Regions from separate parts of the Agarivorans sp. QJM3NY_29 genome, predicted to be linked through region 2. Evidence: predicted binding sites of a transcription regulator. Region 2 holds the regulator's gene; each other region holds the start of a gene.

Region 1 (3,928 bases), 2.2 Mb from region 2:
CTATGCCGATATTTATGTTGTTTGGCGTCAAGCCTAAACTGGCTAAACATGCACCAATAATCAGCGCTCCCGGCCCATTTACCCAAGGGGTTAATACTGATAAAGCAACCGCAATACATAGATAATCATTAGTCGATAAAAGTTTTAATTTGTTCAGCATAACGTGCCCCTAACTGTGAAGTTTTATTATAGAGCACTGATGGTTTAGTTAAATGGCTAATTAAGACCTGAAAAAAAGCAATAATTGACCATTAATAATTGATTTAATAGAAGTTAATTTGTCGTTATCAATATTATTGATTAAAGTAATCAATAATATTCCTAGATCAATATAGCTGTTTTTATCTCAATTCTTCTTCGATATGTGGTTGTAGTAACTCGGTGACTCGCCGTCCTTCTTGAATCGCTTCTTCGGCGCGGTGGAAATCCATCACACTAATACTACCTAATTTAGGGTTTAACAAAATATCAGGTGGATCGCCGGCCATACGGGCCCGGGTAAGGCGCTCTTGCATAATATTAATTGAGGTCGACATAACGCCGATCATTCCCGGTGACCGATCATCATTATTCTGTTTGATGCTTGCCAGCATTGATGTTAAAAATTCTTTACCTCCGCCCAATAAGCGTAAGAAGGGTTGGTCGGGTTCACTAGTGCTATCTTTAAGCTCATCGTCGAAGTTATTGAGGTGAGACTTGTCACTATTTAGGTTGACAGCAATCACCACATCGGCGCCCATGGCTCTGCATAGCGAAACAGGAACGGGATTGACTAAAGCGCCATCCACCAACCATTGATTATTCAGCTGGTAAGGAGCCATTAAGCCTGGCATGGCACAGGAAGAGCGGACCGCATCGCGGACTCGGCCTTGCTGCAGCCACACTTCTTTCCCCGATCCCAACTCTGTTGCGATAGCACCAAAGGGAATACTTAATTGCTCAATATTGCTACGTCCAATATATTGCTCGGCGGCGTTAAACACTTTTTCACCAGTTAATAGCCCCCCTTTATAGAACGAAAAGTCCATAAGGTTGAATACTTGCCAACTAGATAATCCTAGCGCCCAGTTGGTTAATTGGTCGACACGTTGGCACGCATAAGCCGCGCCAACAAGGGCTCCAATGGAGCAGCCTGCGACTAGGTGGGGACGGATCCCCATCTCACGTAATGCCAAAATTACGCCTAAGTGAGCCCATCCTCTGGCGGCTCCACTGCCAAGTGCTAAGCCGATCACTCTGTCTTTTCGTTTGGCCATGGACTACCTCCTCGGGGGTGATGCACATATTAATGACGCGAAACAAGTCGTTTTCACCGTTTTATATTGAGTTAATTGTGCCAATATATGAGGTGATTTGTGTAGCTATTCAGTAAACTATTCTATAGCTGATGAATAGGAAAAAGTAATGAATTCAAAAAATAAAGTCGGTCGACCGAAAGGTGAGAGTCAAGCCCGGCAACGGTTATTAGAGGTGGCAACAGCGTTATTTATTGAGTTGGACTATGACCGAGTGTCGTTGAGGATGATTGGTAAGCAGGCGCAATTAGATCCTGCCTTAATTGCTTACTATTTCGGATCTAAGGCCGGTCTATTTGGCGAAATGCTAAGCTCGGTATCCAGTCCGGTGTTTGCTACTTTACAGCAGGTTACGGCGCAGCTAGGCAGCCGCAGCTTAAATGACTTAATGCGTATTTATTATCAAACGATGGCCGATAATCCTCATTTTCCGAAGCTAATCTTTCAGTTGGCAAGTATGCCCGGCAACCATGAAAGTCTCGAGCAATTGAATTTAATTTTGCAAAATCTTGGCCGTTTGTTGGGGAAGGGCCTATTTCAACGTTTAGCGGCAGAGGGCTCTTTCGCGGAAGGGGTTGATGCTGAATTAGCTCAGTTGAGCTTTATGAGTTTAATGGTCTTTCCGTTTTTGATCCCGGAGCGTTTATTGCAGGCCAATCACATTAGTCTGCCAAAAGATAAATTATTGAAACTGGCAGAACATAACATTGCTTTGTTGGCTCGTGGACTGTTTAAAAATTAATAGATACCTGAGTCGCTATCGTGGTTAAGTTCTGTGCTACTTTGATTTTAAGCCGCTATTTATGAATCGTTTTGCGCAAAATCCGCTTCGAATACGGAGAAAGACTGGATAAATATCCAGTCTTTGAGTTAAGCTAGCTTCAATTTATCAGCGTAGTGTGCCAGCTTTATGATTGACTTACTCAGGTGAGTTAGCTGGTATTGTATTTAGACGGAGTCATCTTAGTGATAGCCACTATCAAAGGTATTTTAGAAGAAAAAGTACCGCCTTTTGTGTTAGTCGACGTAGCTGGCGTGGGTTACGAGATCCAGTTACCCATGAATTGCTTCTATCAATTGCCCGAATTGGGCGAGCCAGTGCGTTTACTGACCCATTTTATTGTTCGTGAAGATGCTCAGTTGCTTTATGGTTTTCATGATAAATCTTCGCGCGCCTTGTTTCGCGAGTTGATTAAGGTGAATGGAATAGGTCCAAAAGTGGCGCTGGCCATCTTGTCAGGACTCAGCTGTGAACAATTTGTCTATGCGGTAAAACATGAAGATTTATCCAGCTTGGTAAAAGTTCCTGGGATCGGCAAAAAGACGGCTGAACGGCTATTGGTCGAGATGAAAGATCGTTTGAAAAACTGGCATGCAGAACCACCAGCTACGCCATTAAGCGATGGTATTACAGCCAATGGCGATCTACCGCTGAGTCCTGCTACCGATCCCAAAGAAGAAGCCGTTGCAGCCTTAGAATCGCTGGGTTATAAAGGCGTTCAAGCTGAAAAACTCGTGAAGCTAGTATGGCAGTCGGGTATGAGCAGTGAACAGTTGATCCGTGAAGCCCTTAAGGCTGCATTATAATTTAAGGTTCAAAAGATGATAGAAGCAGATCGTTTGGTAGCAGCCTTGCCCGTTGCAGAAGAAGAAACCGTCGATCGGGCTATTCGGCCAAAACGCTTAGGTGATTATACCGGCCAACAGGCGGTTGTTGAGCAATTGGAAATCTTTATTGAAGCCACGCGCCGCCGTGAAGATGCCTTGGATCATTTATTGATTTTTGGCCCGCCAGGTTTGGGCAAAACGACGCTTGCGAATATTGTGGCGAACGAACTTGAAGTGAATATTAAAACCACTTCCGGCCCAGTGCTTGAAAAAGCGGGAGACTTAGCGGCACTGTTAACTAATTTAGAACCTGGCGATGTGTTATTTATCGACGAGATTCATCGTTTAAGTGCAGTTGTTGAAGAGATCCTTTATCCGGCAATGGAAGATTATCAGTTGGATATTATGATTGGTGAGGGGCCAGCCGCGCGTTCTATCAAACTTGATTTGCCGCCGTTCACCTTAATTGGTGCAACCACTCGAGCGGGAATGTTAACCTCACCACTTAGAGATCGTTTTGGGATTGTGCAACGCTTAGAGTTTTATAAAACTGATGATTTGGCTGATATTGTGAAGCGCAGCGCTCATTATTTGAATTTAACCTTGGATGAAGCGGGTGCTTGGGAAGTGGCTCGTCGCTCACGTGGTACGCCGCGGATCGCGAATCGCCTGTTACGTCGGGTTAGAGATTTTGCCGATGTAAAATTTGATGGCAAAGTCACTCAAGAAATCGCAGCACAAGCTTTGGATTTGCTTAGTGTCGATAGTGCTGGCTTTGATTATATGGATACCAAATTGTTGCTTGCCATTACTGATACTTTTGGCGGTGGCCCTGTTGGCTTAGATAACTTAGCCGCAGCTATCGGTGAAGATAAAGAAACCATTGAAGATGTACTTGAACCTTTCTTAATTCAACAGGGTTATCTGCAACGTACTCCTCGCGGACGGATCGCCAGCGACCGTGCCTATTTGCACCTTGGTTTAGATTTACCTAAACGTTAGAAATGCTGTCGTTTATCGGCGAC
Region 2 (3,928 bases):
CGCGCTCATCTAACTCTCCCTTCTATTGCCTATTGCGCCGCGTCGTGTCGTACTTGAACATGGCAACGTCCTTAGTCGTTCCGCTATCACCAATCGATTTATCCAACCATGGCTACTTGGCCGCGTCTTGTACTGCCGCGACATCCTTAGCCTGCACCATATCGCCCGTATCATTCCCCCAAGCATTCCGCTCGTAGCTAATAACTGCCGCTAATTCTTTCAGACCGAGTTGCTTACCAAAGGCCTGCATCGCGGTTCCTGCCACCCCATGCACCACCATGTCGATATGTTGGTTCACATCACCGGTCGCAACTGGGCTGCCTTTTAAGGCTGGGAATACCCCTGGCAGGCCTTCTCCATTGGCTTGGTGGCAGGCGGCGCAAGTCTTCTCATAAACGCTTTTGCCTAAGGACATCAGCTCCTCGTTATCCATGGTCAACGCCACCATGGCCAACTCTTGTTGCTGCTTCTCTACATAAGCGGCTTCGGCCTGAGCCAACCAAGCAAGGTACTCCTCCTGAGGTTTGGCAATCACCACAATCGGCATAAAGCCGTGGTCTTTACCGCAAAGTTCGGCACATTGGCCGCGGTAAATCCCCGGCTGGTCAATTTTGGTCCAGGCCTCGTTAATAAAACCCGGATTAGCATCTTTTTTGACCGCAAAGTCGGGTACCCACCAGGAGTGGATCACATCCTCCGAAGTCATTAAAAAACGAACCTTCTTGCCGACTGGCAGCACCAGTGGATGATCTACTTCCAATAAGTAGTTATCGCGCTTAGCAAGCTTGCCCTGTACTTGCTTCATATCCGAGGCCAACACGCTGTAGTATTCCAGCTCATGATCAAAATAGCGGTAGTGCCACTTCCACTGCGAACCAGTGACTTGAATAGTGAGATCGGCATCGGAAGGATCTTCCATCGCTAATAAGGTTTTTGTGGCAGGAATCGCCATGCCGATTAAAATGATGAAGGGAATTATCGTCCAGACAATTTCAACTTTGGTGCTCTCATGAAATTGTGCGGCAACGGCTCCCTTGGACTTTCGATGATGAAAAATCGCCCAGAACATCACCCCAAACACCACCAGCCCAATGACACAACATATATAAAAAATAGTCATGTGCAAGCCGTAAACCTGCTCACTAATGGCGGTGACACCAGGGCGTAAATTGAACGACATCGTTTGTTGCGCCCATGCTTGATTCACCCAACATGCCAGCAATACTAGCGGTATCCATCGGCCCACAGCGCTCTCCTTTGCTCGTAGCCAAGGCCGGTCACTTCACTGCAAACATCGCTGCTTACAATAATAAAGTGGCCGCAAAATAAGGGAAAACTCCCTTCCCAAAGCAGCAAGGCTTCGCAATTAAAATACCTTACTGCTTATAAAATAGACGCTTAGTTAAATAATTGTAAAGATAATGTTATAAATATAGACATTTAAAATAAAAGCTGTGAAGTAAACGACAAAAGCCCAAATTGCTATAATTTGGGCTTTAAAAAGAAGGGAACTTAGTTTTAGGGAGTAACTACATCCAGTCTGCGGTACGGATGATCCCCACCGCTAAACCTTCAATATCAACACTTTGATACTCTAAATCAACTTCGATAGTTGAAAGTGCTTCGTTCTCGGGATGAAGGTAGACCATTTTCCCGTCACGTTGAAAGCGCTTCACAGTGACTTCATCGTCTAAGCGCGCCACCACCACCTGACCATTATGCACATCGTTGGTTTTATGCACCGCTAATAAATCGCCATCCATAATTCCGATGTCTTTCATGCTCATGCCCTGCACCCGCAATAAATAATCGGCATGCGGATGAAACAAATTAGCATCGACCGCATAGTGCGACTCAACATGTTGTTGTGCCAAAATAGGGGCACCTGCGGCCACTTGTCCAATCAGCGGCAAGCCGATTTCTTCTGGCTCGTCATTCGCGGCATTAGCAGGTAAATGGTCTTCGCTAATACGGATCCCGCGCGAAGCGCCGGGGATCATCTCAATCACCCCTTTTTTAGCTAAGGCGCGTAAATGTTCTTCGGCAGCATTGGCCGAGCGAAAGCCCAGCTCTTTGGCGATTTCAGCGCGAGTTGGCGGCATGCCTGTGTCTTGAATGTTACGACGGATCAATTCAAACACTTCGGTTTGACGGGGCGTTAAGGGTTTCATAATCTACCTGTAAGTTTATACAGCACACTGTTAGTATATACAGCATGATTAATGAAGCAAGGTTTTATCTCGAATCAACAGCTTAAGTGTAGGTTTCAGTTTCATTGGAACTCTTACCGCTACTTTGAAACTACACCCGATATTTTGTGACGCCATCACAAATAAGCAGAGGTTGGGATAAAGAAGGATACGAAAAGTCTAGCCAACTCATTTTTGGACATAAGTTTGTCAGTTACATTACTAAATTAGGATATAACGGATTAGTTAAAGTATGGGAAGGTAACGCCAAGCTCACCTGCAGTTTTTGCGGAGAGCAATTTTGCAAAATGGAGCTACACGACATACACAATTGAGCGTAGCAAAAGATGTCAGGTGCAGCTTTTTGTGTACGCCCAGCATGGGCATGAACTAATGAGGTGAAAGTCCTCTGTAGGAAGGTCACCGTTTAATAATATTTTGATTATTAAACGCTAACTACTAGCGAATGGCAAGGGCATTGCCGCGAGGGAATGTCTGAAGGAAGCCGGACGCAAATCTGCGAGCTGATGAACAAGAACATCATATGAGGCGTAGGCTGGAGGCGAGTTGGCACAAGACAACGAAGCCATGTGATCTAACGGCCACCGTAAATGATGCAGCAGTGCAGAGACAGTACATGTTCTTATCTGGGGAGATCTGCTTAACAGGCGATCGTTAAACTCACTAGCTTGGCCGCTAGCTCAAACAGGCCTGGCACTTAAGTCTCATCAACTTAAGTGAGCAAATACGATGAACAACGATAGCGCTATTTGGGGTAACTCAAACGGTGATTAAGCAGAAGTCAGCAGACGGCATAGTAGCCCAACGCCCATCGTAATGGTTGGGACATGGTGAAGGCCTGAACCTGAAAATCAATGAGGAGCCTGTGCAGCTCATTGTCTCCGTATCCGACCGGACTGAGGAGTCATGGCGCAAAAAACAGAAGCCATCATTGGAATGCAAAGGAGCTAATCGGCCGTTGTATTTTAACCGTTTTCAGGAAACGCCCTGTGCGGAGCCGCATGCAGGGTGTTGTGGGGGCTGGAGGTTAGACACCTCCGGCTACCCGATTATATGCGTTGTTTAAATTAAAGTACGTTTAATACCACAGGACGGTTACTTTTCTTTATAGCCTTCATTATATTGGACTTGTTAACATGGTGTATTTGATGAAATTGTTGATTAAATTTCATTGAAATAATAAAAATATAAGATTGTGTCAGCGATACAAATATGTCCGAAATTTCCCTCGCGTTTTCAACATCTTGGGCAGGAAAATAATTTAGAGCGGATATGTGTTGCATGTTTGATTTTCGGGCAGTATGAGTATCCTCACATAAATCAGAATACTGTTTTTTTATGTCATTAAAGCATGATTTAAGAGGTTCATCTGAAAACAAACTAATTTTAGAAGCCTCTTCAAATATTTTGTACACACGCTTTTCAGAAGTTATGTCTGGCAGTTCTTCCACTGAAATTCCTTTTGCAAAAGTCTCAATTGAACTCCGCAACATTAGCCTAGAAGCCTTATACCCACCATTAAAGGTAAGAAAAAAGCTGTTCCCTAAATCAGACAAAGACTCAAAGAGATAGTTTTTACAATCATCATTATTGTTAAAGCCGTTATTGTCGAGATCTTGGCTATTAAGCTCAACTAACAAAGCTAATAGGGAAAAATATTTTTTATGTATTTTGGAAATAATAGGCAACATAGCTGTGTTTTCAGCAAGGCCTTGAAG
Region 3 (3,928 bases), 1.3 Mb from region 2:
AGAGCAAGTGCTTTGCCTTGGCTGGAGAGTACTTTTTCTTCATGCTCTTTGAGTTCGGCAATAATGTAACGCTCCATATTCTTCAAAGTTTGACGACGAATATAGTGCTCCGGTACTTGGTCTGCATATAGGCGACTGACTTCAATATAGAAGCCGTGTACTCGGTTATAACCGATTTTTAAGTTGGCAATCCCGGTTTGCTCTCGCTCTCGTTGTTCAATTTGACGAAGGTAGTCATTGGCGCCGTCACTTAGATCTCGCCATTCATCAAGCTCCTGATTATAGCCTGCGGCTATTACCCCACCGTCACGAATTAACACTGGCGGATTATCGATCAGCGCTCGCTGTAATAGTTCCAGTAGTTCTGGAAAATCAGCAATGTCTTTAGCCAATGGTGCTAAAGCGACAGTTTGTTGTAAGTTGCTTTGTAATTCGGGCAAGATATTAAATGCATTGCGAAGTCTGGCCAGATCTCGAGGCCTCGCTGAGCGCAGCGCCAAACGCGCTAAAATTCGCTCAATATCTCCAATTGCTTTGAGCTGAGTTTGTAGTTGTCCGTATAAATCTGCTTGGATTAATTCGGCGATGCAATCTTGACGCACACGGACTTGAGCCTGATCTCTTAAGGGCTGATGCAGCCAACGATTTAGCAGCCGACTCCCCATTGCGGTTGCGCTGCGGTCTAATACTGCGCTGAGGGTGTGCTCTTGCCCGCCAGACAAATTACGGGTGAGTTCAAGGTTCTTACGACTAGCAGCATCGAGTTGAATAAATTGATTTTGCTTTTCGATGATGATCGTATTGATATGCGGTAAGGCGGTGCGTTGTGTATCTTGAACATATTGCATTAAGCAACCTGCGGCAGCTATCGCTAATGGGTATTCACTAACGCCAAAACCATCTAGGTGACGGGTACCAAATTGTAGGTTTAATATTTTTTGTGCGCTGGCAAGATCGTACTCCCACTCTCCGCGCCGACGTAGGCCTTTATTCGCTTGTAAGATCTCTACAAACTCAAAGTTATCGGGGTATAGTAGCTCAGAGGGCTTAAGTCTTTGCAACTCAGCTTGAAGCTGTTGTTCACCGCTGAATTGATTAATCACAAACCGGCCGCTGGCAATATCTAAATAGGCGAGTCCAATCTGCAGCTGTTGATTTACAACGCTTACCAATAGGTTTTCTTGCTTTTCTTCTAATAAAGCCTCATCGCTGACTGTGCCTGGTGTGATGATGCGAACCACTTTACGTTCTACTGGACCTTTACTGGTTGCCGGGTCGCCGATCTGTTCGCATATCGCGACCGATTCACCGAGTTGCACCAGACGGGATAAGTACGTTTCTACGGCATGATAGGGGATCCCGGCCATTGGTATTGGGTTGCCCGCAGATTGTCCTCGTTTGGTTAAGGAAATATCCATCAATTCAGAAGCACGCTTGGCATCTTCATAGAACAATTCATAGAAGTCACCCATCCGATAAAATAGTAAAATTTCGGGGTGCTGTGCCTTTAAGCTAAGGTATTGGCGCATCATCGGTGTATGTTTTTCTAGATTGATATCGGTCATTTCGGTCATCGAACTGCATAGTGAACTGGCTAAATGAAGCTGCAAGGATAAAAGTTGTGGCTGGATTAGGCAAAACTCTTTTACTAATTTATAGTGGAATAAACTTGATGCTGTATGAATAAACAGTATACTACTGGACAATAAGATTGTTTAAAGCACCTGATGAGGGCGATATGGATCAAAATAAACAAAAGGCACTGGCTGCGGCCTTAGGTCAAATTGAAAAACAATTTGGCAAAGGTTCAATTATGAAACTTGGCGATAACCGTACTATGGATATTGAAACGGTTTCTACCGGTTCGTTATCTTTGGATATCGCTTTAGGCGCTGGTGGCTTACCTATGGGCCGGGTGATTGAGATCTATGGCCCTGAAAGTTCTGGTAAAACAACCTTAACACTAGAAGCCATTGCGCAGGCGCAAAAAGCCGGTAAGGTTTGTGCTTTTGTCGATGCTGAGCATGCTCTGGATCCTATCTATGCTAAAAAGTTAGGCGTCGATGTTGATGAGCTACTTATCTCTCAACCTGATACGGGTGAGCAAGCCTTAGAAATCACTGATATGTTGGCCCGTTCTGGCGCGGTTGATATGATAGTGATTGACTCAGTGGCCGCACTGACACCAAAAGCCGAAATTGAAGGCGATATGGGTGATAGCCACGTTGGCTTGCAAGCACGCTTAATGTCTCAAGCTTTACGTAAGTTAACGGGTACTTTGAAACAAACCAACTGTATGTGTATCTTTATCAACCAAATCCGGATGAAGATTGGCGTGATGTTTGGTAACCCTGAAACCACTTCGGGTGGTAATGCCTTGAAGTTTTATGCTTCGGTTCGTTTAGATATTCGTCGTATCGGTGCAGTGAAAAGCGGTGATGAAATTGTTGGTAACGAAACGCGCGTTAAAGTTGTTAAAAATAAAATAGCGGCTCCGTTCAAGCAGGCCGAGTTTCAGATTTTGTATGGTGAAGGTTTTAATCGCTACGGTGAATTAATTGACCTTGGAGTGGCTGAAAAACTAGTTGATAAAGCTGGTGCTTGGTTCTCTTATAAAGGTAAAAAAATTGGTCAAGGTAAGGCGAATGCCTCAAATTACTTAAAAGAGCATCCAGAAATCGCTCAAGAAATTGAATTGACCATTCGTAATAACCTTCTTAATCCCGTGGTTGCGGAAGAGCCGGTAAACGTTGAAGACTTGCCAGTCGATAGCGAAGCGTAAGCCAATCTAGAGGAGCCGTAAGGCTCCTTTTTATTAATGATGAACCAGCGTAGCGCTTTAAACTCAGCCATCAATTTACTTTCTCGACGCGCCTATAGTCGCCGTCAATTATCGCAAAAACTGCAACAAAAGGGTTATTCACCCTCGGATATCGCTGACGCCATTGACTATGCTGAGCAGAATGCTTGGTTGGATGATATTAATTATGCGATGCAATTAACTCGCTCCCGCCTTGCTAAAGGTTATGGACGTAATTACCTCTATCAATACTTGCTCAGTAAAGGAATCGATAAGGCGATTGTCACAGAAGTGTTAGCGCTTCCTGAATGGGATTGGTATCAAGCCCTTCAGCAGCTGTTTGCACGTAAATTCAGTCAAGGCTTCCCCTCCGAACGACTTTTACAGCAAAAATGCAGCGCTTACCTATATCGTCGTGGCTTCGATTTTGAACTGATCAATCTTTTGTTTAGCGAGCAGCAGCAATAAGTGTCGAACACTTTGCCTATAAAGGTCTGCGTGCTATATTGTCGCGATTAATTTGAGTTTCATTTTTTTCAGCGCTTGTCGACGAGTAATACTAGCTTTACCACTAAGTCGAGTTGCTACAAACCCCCAGGAAAGAGTTTCATGAAGATGACTTCAGCTGAAGTAAGAGAAGCGTTTTTAAGCTTCTTTAACAGCAAAAATCACCAAGTTGTGGCAAGTGGTTCGTTAGTGCCACATGACGACCCAACCTTACTATTTACTAACGCGGGTATGAATCAATTTAAAGATGTATTTCTCGGAATTGACAAGCGTAGTTATACCCGAGCGACAACCTCACAGCGTTGTGTTCGGGCGGGCGGTAAGCACAATGATTTAGAAAATGTTGGCTATACTGCACGTCACCACACTTTTTTCGAAATGCTAGGCAACTTCAGTTTTGGTGATTACTTCAAAGAAGATGCAATTGCTTACGCATGGGAGTTTTTAACCGAAGTGGTTAAGTTACCTAAAGAAAAGTTGTTGGTGACGGTTTATCACTCGGATGATGAAGCTTTTAATATATGGGCCGATAAAATCGGTGTACCACAAGATCGGATTATTCGTATTGGTGACAAGTCACCAGAGAAAAAGTTTGAGTCTGATAACTTTTGGCAAATGGGT
Region 4 (3,928 bases), 900 kb from region 2:
TCATTTTTCTTCTGTTGCTTACTCACTAACATCTGTTGATGACCATGTCCCGCTACCTGTGGTAAGTGGGTCACACACAATACTTGGCACTGTTGCCCAAGTTTTCGTAGCATGCCGCCCACCACTGCGGCGGTTGGTCCACTAATGCCTACGTCAACTTCATCGAAGATCAGGGTTGGGGTTAAAATACTGGCTGAGCAAATCACTTGAATGGCCAAACCAATACGGGAGAGTTCTCCGCCAGAGGCCACTTTATCAATACTTTGCATCGGCTGACCAGGGTTGGTGGTTACCCGCAACTCGACGCGATCTACGCCATTTGAATTGGTGAACTGGCTGGCATCACTTTGTAGTGCAAATTCACATTGGGCTTTCGCCATACTGAGTTTATGGATTTCTTTGGTGATTAATTTACTGAGGCTACTGGCGGCACGTTCGCGACTTTTCGATAGTTTATTGGCCTTACTTAGATAAATCTGCCATGCCTGCTCAATGTCTTCCGTAAGATGCTCGAAGCGCTGGCTTTGTTGACTCAGCTGCTCTAACTGTTGCTGTAAATTCAAATGTAGTGCTGGCAGTTGTTCGGCGTTGGTATGGTGTTTTCTGGCCAACTCAAGGGCTTGGCTGAGTCGCAGTTCTAACTCGGCAAATAACTCTGGGTCGTAGTCTAGCTGCTCGCTGTAATGGCCTAACTGTTGGCCGGCTTCTTCAATCTGAATCTGTGCATCGTGTAACAGATTGTTGATGTTTTCGAGTTTGGGATCGAGCGCGAGAAGCTGGCTGGTAGTTCTACAGGCTTGGCCTAGCATGTCTAGTACATTAACTTGCTCATCTAAGGCTAGGAGCTGGCTAAGCTGAAAACTACTTTGTTGCAGCTCGGTGCTGTGAGAAAGACGCTGATGTTGTTGTTCTATGGTTTGGTATTCCCCTTCAGCCAGAGAAAACTCGTCTAATTCTTTAACCTGATATTCAAGCAGTTGTTGTTGGGCCAGCAGTTCTTTTTGTTGCTGTTGGGCAAGTTCTTGCTCGTTACAGAGGCCTTTCCAATGCTGGTAAGCTTGTTTCACTTCACTCAGCAATTGCGGATGAGCGGCATACTGATCGACAATCGCCAGTTGTTGGCTGGGTTTAAGCAATAGCTGATGCGCATGTTGCCCATGAATGCTAACGAGGTATTGCCCTAGTTGTTTGAGTTGTGCCAAGGGTACCGCAGTACCATTGATATAGGCTTTAGAGCGACCTTCTTTGGTGACTACTCGGCGTAATATGCAATCATCGTCGCTTAACAGCTCATTTTGCTGCAGCCATAGCCGCGCGGCTTGGTTCTGGCTGATCTCAAATTGCGCACTGACTTCTGCCTTACTGGCACCCTGGCGCACCATGCTCGCTTCCGCTCGGTTACCTAAACACAAGCCTAAGGCATCGATTGCAATTGATTTACCGGCACCAGTTTCACCAGTGATGGTGGTCATGCCTCGGCTTAAATCGAGCTCTAAGAACCGAACAATTGCAAAGTTTTGTACGCTGAGTTGAGTGAGCATTCCTATACCTGTTTATCCATACAGTTGCTGTATAAATATATAGCGGTATTTTTGTGCATGCAAGTGCAAATCGTAAAAAGCTGGTTTACTGGTGCTAAGGATGAGGCAAGGGATATTTTTATACGCTTATGTCGCCGCCCATAAGAGAGAGGATTATTCTGGAGCTAGGTCACTCATTCAATTGATTTAATTATATAAAGTAGCAAATGGCCGATGATTTGGTGGTTACTGGAGGTATTGTATGCAGGTAGCATTGTTAGCTGCTTATTGCCGATATAAGTAGCACAATTCACTACTGGTTAACTTCTGGTCATTGGTTATTCTGTTATCTAGAATTCATATTTTTGTCACAATGGGTGGTTTTTTGGGCCGTTGTTTTGTCAGGTAAGCGCTTGTTTTAAGGCGGCCTGGCTGGCTTTAGCTTGATTTTTATTCATTTTTTAGTTGCTTGCAGCTTCACATTTGTGTCATAAAAGTAGTGCATGTTTATCAAATAGTTGTTGTATCGCTGCTGTATTAGTCGGTAGCCCAATTAACCTTAGAAATACATGGAAGATATTATGTTGAATAAACGTTTTGCAATAAGCAGCTTGTTACTTGGTATGGGAGCCATGGCAAGTGTGCAAGCCAGTGCCGAAACACTTCGTCTACTAACTTGGGGCGGTTATGCGCCTCAAGAGGTGATCGATTTGTTTCAAAAAGAAACTGGTATTGAAGTAAAAGTTACCAAATCAAACAACGAAGATATGATTTCTAAGTTACGCGCAACAGGCGGCTCTGGTTTCGATTTGGCGCAACCTAGTCAAGACCGTATCACTGGTGTGCAACTACAGTTTGGTATTTATCAGCCCATCGATTTAGCCCGAATTGACCAGAAACAAATTATTAGTTCAATGCTCGATGCGACCAAGAAAAATACTGCCGTGGGCGATAAAGTATTTGGTGTTCCGCATGTTTGGGGAACCAGCGGTTTGGTGGTGAACGGTAACATGGCCAAAGATGTAGCTGACTATACCGATTTATGTCAAAGCAAGTATCAGGGCAAAATTTCTTATCGTTTGAAACGTCCTACTTTAATTGCTTTTGCTTTTGCTCTTGGCGAAGATCCTTTTGCGGCTTACGCCGATCCTGCCAAATACCAACAGATCTTGGATAAGGTTGAAGCGAAGCTTGTGGAATGTAAGCCCATCGTGAAAACTTACTGGTCTGGTGGTGATGAGTTGATGAACCTGATGCGTGCCAACGAAGTGGTTGCCGCGATGGCTTGGGATGCAGGCGGTTGGAAGTTAAACCGAGATCAAGCCAATATTCAGTTTGTTGCACCAAAGTCTGGCGCGCTAGGTTGGATTGATACTTTTGCGATTCCACGCAAGTCAAAAGCCGTCGACGCCGCTTATCAATGGATCAATTTTGTGATGCGTCCAGAAATCGCAGCAAAAATTACCGAGTCTGCGGGTAACTTCACCGCCTCGAAAGGCTCCGATGCCTATGTGAACGAAGTGGCTAAAGCACAGTTTAATGCCAGTTTTAGTAGCGATGATATTGATAATATTAAATGGTATCCCGCAGTACCTGCTGGCTTAGAAGCCATGGAAGGCAAGGTGCTGGATCGCGTGCACGCGGCACAATAAGCACTTATCAATGGGCCGTAAGGCCCTTCTTTTTTTACCTTTGGATGTACTTGTACTATGGCGGGAAACGCTAAATTTGATCTTGAATGTGAACACCTCTCTAAACACTTTTCTGATTTTACCGCAGTAGACGGTTTAAATTTTAATGTTGAAGCTGGGTCTTTCTTTTCTATTTTAGGGCCTTCGGGCTGTGGTAAAACCACCTTGCTAAGGATGCTCGCTGGTTTTGAATTCCCCAGTGAGGGCGAGATCCGTATCCATCAAAAGCGAGTCAATGAGCTGGCGCCCAATAAGCGTCCGGTGAATATGGTGTTTCAGCATTTGGCCTTATTTCCCAACATGAATGTGGCTGAGAACATCGCTTATGGTTTAAAGCGTCGTGGTGTGAAAGCGGCTGAGCGAAGCGAAAAAATTAAAGATGTACTCAGCCGAGTGGGTTTAGACGGTAGCCAACAGAAGCAAATTGCCCAGTTGTCGGGTGGCCAAAAACAACGGATTGCGATCGCCCGTAGTCTGGTCTTAGAGCCGCGTTTATTATTACTTGATGAGCCGCTAGGTGCTTTAGATCTAAAACTTAGAGAGAAGATGAAGGTTGAGCTTAAACACTTACAACGTGAGTTTGGTACCACCTTTATTTACATTACGCATGATCAGTCTGAAGCCTTGGTGATGTCGGATAAAGTAGCGGTGATGAACCGTGGCCGCTTCGAGCAGGTGGCAAGTCCGCAGCAACTTTATTATCAACCGCAGTCAGCC

Evidence for each region. The regulator LexA, encoded in region 2, represses DNA repair genes until DNA is damaged. The targets are predictions, from matches to a motif close to TACTGTATNNNNATACAGTA.
Region 1: ruvA (Holliday junction branch migration protein RuvA) is a predicted target of LexA. The motif match lies at 2,140-2,159, and genes of this name have one in related genera.
Region 3: recA (recombinase RecA) is a predicted target of LexA. The motif match lies at 1,674-1,693, and genes of this name have one in related genera.
Region 4: recN (DNA repair protein RecN) is a predicted target of LexA. The motif match lies at 1,548-1,567, and genes of this name have one in related genera.

What each region holds. Positions count from the first base shown of each region.
Region 1 covers NZ_CP194036.2:2,307,561-2,311,488, forward strand. Annotated here, with positions in the region: gene ACRRS0_RS10595 (YeiH family protein) at 1-160, opposite strand, end outside; gene rssA (patatin-like phospholipase RssA) at 342-1,256, opposite strand; gene ACRRS0_RS10605 (TetR/AcrR family transcriptional regulator) at 1,405-2,037, shown strand; gene ruvA (Holliday junction branch migration protein RuvA) at 2,262-2,882, shown strand; gene ruvB (Holliday junction branch migration DNA helicase RuvB) at 2,898-3,905, shown strand.
Region 2 covers NZ_CP194036.2:4,497,580-4,501,507, forward strand. Annotated here, with positions in the region: gene ctaD (cytochrome c oxidase subunit I) at 1-9, opposite strand, end outside; gene coxB (cytochrome c oxidase subunit II) at 113-1,180, opposite strand; gene lexA (transcriptional repressor LexA) at 1,530-2,171, opposite strand; gene ACRRS0_RS20480 (hypothetical protein) at 3,278-3,928, opposite strand, start outside.
Region 3 covers NZ_CP194036.2:3,194,469-3,198,396, reverse strand. Annotated here, with positions in the region: gene mutS (DNA mismatch repair protein MutS) at 1-1,574, opposite strand, end outside; gene recA (recombinase RecA) at 1,739-2,782, shown strand; gene ACRRS0_RS14480 (regulatory protein RecX) at 2,819-3,268, shown strand; gene alaS (alanine--tRNA ligase) at 3,410-3,928, shown strand, end outside.
Region 4 covers NZ_CP194036.2:3,595,506-3,599,433, reverse strand. Annotated here, with positions in the region: gene recN (DNA repair protein RecN) at 1-1,541, opposite strand, end outside; gene ACRRS0_RS16370 (extracellular solute-binding protein) at 2,102-3,172, shown strand; gene ACRRS0_RS16365 (ABC transporter ATP-binding protein) at 3,230-3,928, shown strand, end outside.